2 regions of the Clostridium sp. LXY-7 genome follow, and region 2 is predicted to be linked to the other one. Evidence: a T-box and tRNA genes for the amino acid it is inferred to sense, from the RefSeq annotation. Region 2 holds a T-box; the other holds one or more tRNA genes.

Evidence for each region. The T-box of region 2 lies ahead of ACI48Q_RS04445 (valine--tRNA ligase). A T-box ahead of a tRNA ligase gene usually reads a tRNA of that ligase, here a tRNA-Val.
Region 1: it has a tRNA-Val gene. The T-box ahead of ACI48Q_RS04445 (valine--tRNA ligase) is inferred to sense a tRNA for this amino acid. The anticodon was not compared.

Annotation. Positions count from the first base shown of each region.
Region 1 covers NZ_JBLLJL010000010.1:21,330-25,213, reverse strand. The annotation lists gene ACI48Q_RS20390 (class I SAM-dependent methyltransferase) at 1-161, shown strand, start outside; gene ACI48Q_RS20385 (helix-turn-helix domain-containing protein) at 546-1,304, shown strand; gene ACI48Q_RS20380 (transglutaminase-like domain-containing protein) at 1,350-2,054, shown strand; tRNA gene ACI48Q_RS20375 (tRNA-Val) at 2,178-2,254, shown strand; gene ACI48Q_RS20370 (GMC family oxidoreductase) at 2,822-3,884, shown strand, end outside.
Region 2 covers NZ_JBLLJL010000001.1:940,739-944,622, forward strand. The annotation lists gene ACI48Q_RS04440 (acyl-CoA dehydratase activase-related protein) at 1-1,631, shown strand, start outside; T-box leader at 1,696-1,915, shown strand; gene ACI48Q_RS04445 (valine--tRNA ligase) at 1,995-3,884, shown strand, end outside.

The DNA.
Region 1 (3,884 bases), on a different contig from region 2:
TAGTTTCGGATATGGTTCATAACGGATTTGAGCAGGTAAAGCTAGCTGATATTATGACTAAAATTGGGTACAGGGATATTGAGTCTAAAACTTTTTATACTGGAAGTAAAATATTCATGGGCCGTGATGCATCTATGTTTATTCTTGATTCTCGAAAATAGATTCTAAGATAGAAATTTTTAAGCCTGTTGATAGAATTGAAATTATTGAGATAAAATTGAAAATAGGAAATTACAAACCCCCTTACTTAAAGGGGGTACATCTTTGCGCAAAATCAGTAATTCCGTGTACCAATATCACCTTTCTATCACAACACATGTGGAAACCGTTGCTCTGCTTAAACAAAAAAAGTCAGTATAATCAAGGGGTTCAGGAGGTTATGAACCAGACAGTTAAGTGTGTTTTAAGTCTAGGGAAACAGAAATGAGCATATTTATCATAGAGTAATGGGGTTGAGTTTTGCAGATTTAGCGATGTGAAAGTGCGGATGCGGAAATTCGAAAATGCAGGTTACTGAGACTGATTTTTGAACAGGAGTTGAGGAAATGAATGATATTTTTATGTGTGGACAAAATTTCGGTGCTATAACAAATAGTATAAAATCAGACTTGCATAAGCATTGGCTGTTACAGCTATTTATTAGCGCTGATGAAAAACTAATAATTAACGTAGAGGATCAAAGAATAAATTGCCGGGCTATAGCTGTCAATGTGAATACAATGCATGAGTTTTATTCTGAAAATTTAATTCATTTTACAATGTTAGTAGATCCAACAACTCAATTAGGGAAATTTATGCGAATATACTTACTAAAAGATAATCCCTATTATATTATTCCTGAGGATAGAGCAGTCGAATTACAAATGCATTTATTAAATGCAATTAATTATGGAAAAAGCCACAAATATTCGGTGTTAATAAAAAATATTGTCAGTTATTTCGATAACTATACACCAATTGAAATTGATCAAAGAATAGAGATGTTATTAAGAATGATAGATACCTGTGATTGCGATGAGACACTTCATCAGGTGAAATATATCGCAAAAGCAATGTCCATATCAGAAAGCAGGCTTTCACATCTTTTCAAAGAAGAAACTGGTATTCCACTGAAAAGCTATATTGTTCTTCATAAGCTGCAAAGAGTATACCAAAAGATATTTGATGGTGAAAGTATTACAGATGCAGCAATAGCATCGGGATTTAATTCATCATCACATTTTGCTTTTGTCAATAAAAAAATGACTGGTATGTCAGCAAGGGATATTATCACAGATAGCAGATTTTTGAAAGTAAGTCTATAAATAAATTTGTATAATATGATTATCAAGATATAAGGAGGTCATATTATGAAAGAGTATTTACAGGCGACATCTATGTTGAATTATGAAAGTAAAGAGATACAGCAGTTAGTTAAAAACAGGAAATGGAAAGATAAAGATGAGTTTCAAAAGATACTTGAGATATATAATTTTGTTAGGGATGAAATAAAATTTGGCTATAATGTTGACGATACTATAGAAGCAAGTAGAGTTTTAGAAGACGGTTATGGGCAGTGTAATACTAAAGGTACTTTATTTATGGCTCTGCTTAGAGCTGTTGGTATCCCATGTCGAATTCACGGGTTTACTATCGACAAAACTCTCCAGAAAGGCGCTATGACAGGTTTAATGTATAGTGTTGCTCCCCAAAATATTGTCCATAGTTGGGTGGAGATTTTTTTTGAAGGAAACTGGTTAAATATAGAGGGGTTCATACTTGATGTTCCTTATTTAAACAAACTCCAAGAAAAGTTTTCTGAATGTAATGGAAGTTTCTGTGGATACGGTGTAGCAACCAATGATTTTAAAAAACCACAAATCCATTGGAATAAAAATGATACCTATATACAAAAGGAGGGAATCAGTCAGGATTATGGAACATTTAACTCTCCGGATGGATTCTTCAGGAAGCATAGTCAGGAATTGTCGCCATTAAAGAAATGGTTTTATCAGAATGTTGGTAGAAAGCTTATGAATAAAAACGTGTCTAAAATTAGAGGAGACGTAAAATGATATGAAAATTAAGCATATTTCTCTGAAAGATTATCTGATTTAAACTCAAAAACCATGAGTTTTTTAAGAAAGGCATCTCTCGCCAAGGAAGTACTGGGTCCTGACAACATCATTACTATTCCTGGAGGTTAATAGCTCAGCGGGAAAGTGCCATGATGACAGCGTGGAAGGCGAGGGTTCAAATCCCTTTAGCTCCACCAGAATATTTTGTCGAAAGAAGTCGATTGCTATTGCAGTCGACTTCTTTCCTTTTATAATGTATTGACAAAAAAATATTTGTTTTTAGAATGGAAAGTGGGTAACTACGTTTATGGAGGAGCTAAACCGGATTACTATGTTTTTGAAAGATTCAGCAAATAAAGCATAACAATGTTCTCATTTTTCAGTATAATAAGAAAAAGGCAACTCGTTTCGAGAGTTCAAATCCCTACGCCGATTTGCCGAAAATAGCTGTTTTGTAGTCCTTAGGCAAAAAGCCTTGAAAATATTTGATTTTCAAGGCTTTTATATTTTCATAACTGCAATAAAAGTTAAAACTCGAAGTCTAACCCAAAAGATAATGTTTCAATATTGTTTGTAATAAATTTAAAAATCCATCTATACCTAGCAAAGGATTAAAGGACCTTTATGGGTATCACTCCCCTATATTTATATCTGTTTTTTATGTGCTGTAATGTGTTGCTATTACGTCATGAATTAGAACTTAAATTACAAATCAATCATATAATATTAGGGGAGATATTTCCGATATTTAAGGAGATGTTTTTGTGAGAAAATACAAATTTAATTATATAATAGTAGGCGGCGGAACTGCTGGTGCAACCGCTGCCAAGATACTTTCCGATAATAAAAAAAACTCTGTATTACTGCTTGAAGCAGGTGAAGACGACGATACGGATGAGCCTATTTCCAACTCAACATTTGCTCCGGTATTGCAAAATTTATTTTTTGCTAGATACTTTTGGCAGGGCCAGGGAGTGCCTCAGGAAGAACTTAACAATAGAACCTTTCCCTGGACAACAGGACGGCTCCTTGGAGGGGCATCTTCTGTTAACCGTCAACTTTGGGTGCGTCCCACAGATGCTGTAATTAGTAAATGGGAAGAGCTCTTGGGACCGTTTTGGTCACCTCAGGCAGTTATTGAAAGATTTAAAGCGTTAGAAAAATATAACGGTATGACAGATAATCCTGGAGCAAGAGGTTTTAAAGGGCGCGTTGATGTACGGCAGGCTCCAGTTAACCCAACTGTTATGGCACAAAAAATTGCATTGGCAATTGAAGAAGCAACAGGGTTTGAGCGAATATTAGATTATAATAATCCCGACACGCCTATCGGTCCATTTACACGTAATCAATATACCCAACATCCTGATGGAACGCGTGAAAGTTCATCAACAGCGTTCCTTACGCCTGATGTAGTAGACGACGAAGGCTTTGGAGTAAACGGACGGAAGTTAAGGGTCTTGACTAAAGCCACAGCCCTTAGGATTATCTTTTGCGATAAAACTGCCTGCAGTGTAAGATTCTTAGAAAATGGAAAACCTTGTGAAGCTTTTGCAGATAAAAAAATAATCGTATCAGCAGGCATCAAGAGTCCAAGTCTTTTGATGCGTTCTGGAATAGGACCTGCCAATGAGCTTGCATGTGTAGGTATTGATGTTGTAAAAGATAATAATAATGTTGGAAGGCATATGGCAAACCATTCAATAATTCCGGTTGTATTTTCAACTAATCCGAATGACACTCCGGTGCCTCCAAATGATCCGAATGCTCATTTGATTGCAGGGGCTTTCCTACCAGATCCGGCAACTGGGTCAGATCCAACACTAC
Region 2 (3,884 bases):
GAGTTTTAACTGAGGATTCTGTGGCACATCTTTCAGAGGTAGAGAGACCTCTTCGAGTAGTGGATCAATGGACCTATCATTCAAGACTTTATGCTGCAGCTAGTTTTGTAGCAAAAGAAGAAAATGTGGAGCTTATCCAATTGAACTCCTTTGGATGTGGACTAGATGCAGTTACTACAGATCAAGTTCAAGAAATATTAAAAAGTACAGGTAAGATATACACTCTAATAAAAATAGATGAAGTAAATAACTTAGGTGCAGTGAGAATAAGAATACGTTCTTTAAAAGCTGCTATGGAACAAAGAGAAAAGAAAAAAGTAAAATTAACAATTGCAGAAAAATGTGAAAAAAGAGTAATATTTACTAAAGAAATGAGAAAGAATCATACTATTATTGCTCCTCAAATGTCTCCAATTCATTTTGAGTTGTTACAGGTTGCATTAAGTTCTTCAGGATATAATATAGAAGTTTTACCTGCAGTAGATGAAAAAGCAGTAGAAGAAGGACTAAAATATGTAAATAATGATGCTTGTTATCCATCAATTATAGTAATTGGACAAATTATTACAGCACTAAAATCAGGTAAATATGATCTTAATAATACATCTGTAGCTATAACTCAAACAGGCGGAGGATGTAGAGCGACTAACTATATAGGATTTCTGAGAAAGGCATTAAAAGATATTGGATTAGAGCATATTCCTGTAATATCAATTAATGCAGGAGGATTAGAGGATAACCCAGGATTTAAATATTCTTTCAATATGGTAAAGAAAGCTTTAATGGCCATGTTATATGGAGATTTGTTTATGCGTTGTATTCTAAGAGTAAGACCTTATGAAAAAATCAAAGGTTCTACTAATGAACTTTATAATAAATGGAATGAAATTATTAAGCTACAGATATCCAAAGGAAATTTTAAAGAACTAAAAAATAATATGGAAGAAGTAGTTAAAGATTTTGATAATTTAGAGATAGTTAATATCCTTAAACCTAAGGTAGGAATTGTAGGAGAGATTTTAGTTAAATTTCATCCTACAGCTAACAACGGAGCTATTGATATTCTTGAAAGTGAAGGTGCAGAAGTAGTAGTACCAGATCTTATAGATTTCTTCTTATATTGTGCTCATAACAATTTAGCTAAATATAAAAACTATTTAGGTGGAAAAAAAGGGGAAGTAGTAAGTAAGATATCTATTAATTTTATTGAATATTATAGGAGAACCATGAAAATAGCGCTAGAAAGAAGTAATAGATTCTCACCACCACAATCCATAGAACATTTAGAGAAATTGGCAGAACAGATACTATCTACTTGTAATCAATCAGGTGAAGGATGGTTCTTAACTGGTGAGATGATTGAACTTATAGAAAGTGGAGTAAATAATATTATATGTATGCAGCCCTTTGCATGCTTACCTAACCATGTTACAGGAAAAGGTATGATTAAAGCATTAAAGAAGAAATTTAAAGACAGTAATATTGTTGCTATTGATTATGATCCAGGTGCAAGTGAAGTTAATCAGCTAAATAGAATAAAGCTTATGCTTTCTGTAGCAAATAAAAATTTATATAATGAAGAAAAAATAGCTTTAGAAGAAGTAGCAGCTAATTTAAATGCAGATGATTAGTAATTTAAAAAGCTATTGACAAAATCATCATTATGTATATAATAATATGCAAAGAGTTTAATATAAATATGCTATGATGAAGAGGAGTAAAAATAGAGAATATTAAGAGAGGGAAACTCATCGGCTGAAAGGTTTCCTATAGGAAGTATTTTGAAGGTAGCTTCGGAGCTTTTTTAGCGAAATTTATAGTAGCTAAAAACGGTGGTTCTCATCGTTAAAATTAAGAGAGTCTTAGGAATATTTCCCGAGAAATAAAGGTGGTACCACGCGCTGTCGTCCTTTGGATGATAGCGCTTTTTATTTTGAAAAAATACATCTAAATAAAAAACAAAAATATGTTTACATAGAAAGGTAGGAATTGACATGGATGAAAATAAAAATATAGCAAAAAATTATGATCCAAAAGAATTTGAAGAAAGACTTTATAAGTGGTGGGAGGAGAATGGATTTTTCACCCCAAAGGTAGACGAAAATAAGAAACCATATACTATAATAATGCCACCACCAAATATAACAGGACAATTGCACTTAGGTCATGCTTTAGATAACACTCTACAAGACATGCTTATAAGAACAAAGAGAATGCAAGGATATAGCACTCTATGGCTTCCAGGACAGGATCATGCAAGTATTGCTACAGAAGTAAGAGTTGAAAAATCTCTACTTACCAAAGGTCTTAAGAAAAAAGAGATGGGCAGAGAAGCCTTCCTAGAAAAAGTTTGGGAATGGACTGATGAATACAGGGATAGAATCAGAACTCAACTTAAAAAAATGGGATGTTCTGCTGATTTTACTAGAGAAGCCTTCACTATGGATGAAAATTTAAGCAAGGCTGTTAGAGAAGTGTTTGTTAAGCTTTATAATGATGGTCTTATATATCAAGGAAATAGAATAACTAACTGGTGTCCAAAATGTATGACAGCTATTTCAGATGCAGAGATTGAATATGAAGAGCAAGATGGACATTTCTGGCATATTAATTATCCAGTAATAGGTAGTGATGAAGTAGTTGAGATTGCTACTACAAGACCAGAAACATTGCTTGGAGATACAGCGGTTGCAGTAAATCCTAAGGATGAAAGATATAGTCATTTAGTAGGTAAAAAGCTAAGATTACCATTGGTAGATAGGGAAATAGAAGTAGTTGCTGACGACTATGTTGATATGGAATTTGGAACTGGTTGCGTTAAGATAACTCCAGCTCACGATCCTAATGACTATCAAGTAGGTAAGAGACACAACCTTCCAGAAGTGGTTGTAATTGAAGAGAACGGAACAATATCTAAGGGATATGGAAAATATTCAGGTCTTGATAGATATGAAGCTAGAAAACTTATGGTTAAAGACTTAGAAGAGCAAGGATACCTTGTAAAAATTAAGAATCACAGCCATAACGTAGGAACTCACGATAGATGTAGCTGTACTATTGAGCCAATGCTTTCAAAACAATGGTACGTAAAAATGGAGCCTCTTGCAAAGCCAGCAGTTAAAATTGTAAGAGAAAAAGAAATTAAATTCATTCCAGAAAGATTTGAAAAAATTTACTTTAACTGGATGGAGAATATTCAAGACTGGTGTATTTCAAGACAGTTATGGTGGGGACATAGAATTCCAGTTTGGTACTGTAAGGACTGTGGAGAAATGATAGTGCAAACAGAGGTACCAACTCAATGTACCAAGTGTAATTCTGAGAAGCTAGAGCAAGAAAGTGATGTATTAGATACTTGGTTCAGTTCTGCATTATGGCCATTCTCAACTTTAGGTTGGCCTAATAACACAGAGGATTTAAAATATTTCTATCCAACAAGTACACTAGTTACTGGTGGAGACATAATATTCTTCTGGGTTGCAAGAATGATATTCTCAGGTTTGTATAACATGGATGCTATACCATTTGAAACAGTATTTTTTCATGGAATGGTTAGGGATGATCAAGGAAGAAAGATGTCTAAGTCTCTAGATAACGGAGTTGATCCACTAGAGGTTATAGATAACTATGGAGCAGATGCACTAAGATTCTCATTAGTTACAGGTAATGCACCGGGAAATGACATAAGATTCTATGAATCAAGAGTTGAAGCAGCAAGAAATTTTGCCAATAAGATTTGGAATGCTTCAAGATTTGTTATGATGAACTTTAATGAGGAATTAATGGAAAAATATAAAGGCTCTAAGAATTATTCAATAGCAGATAAGTGGATATTATCTAGATTAAATACAGTAGTTAAGGAAGTAACAGATAATATAGAGAAA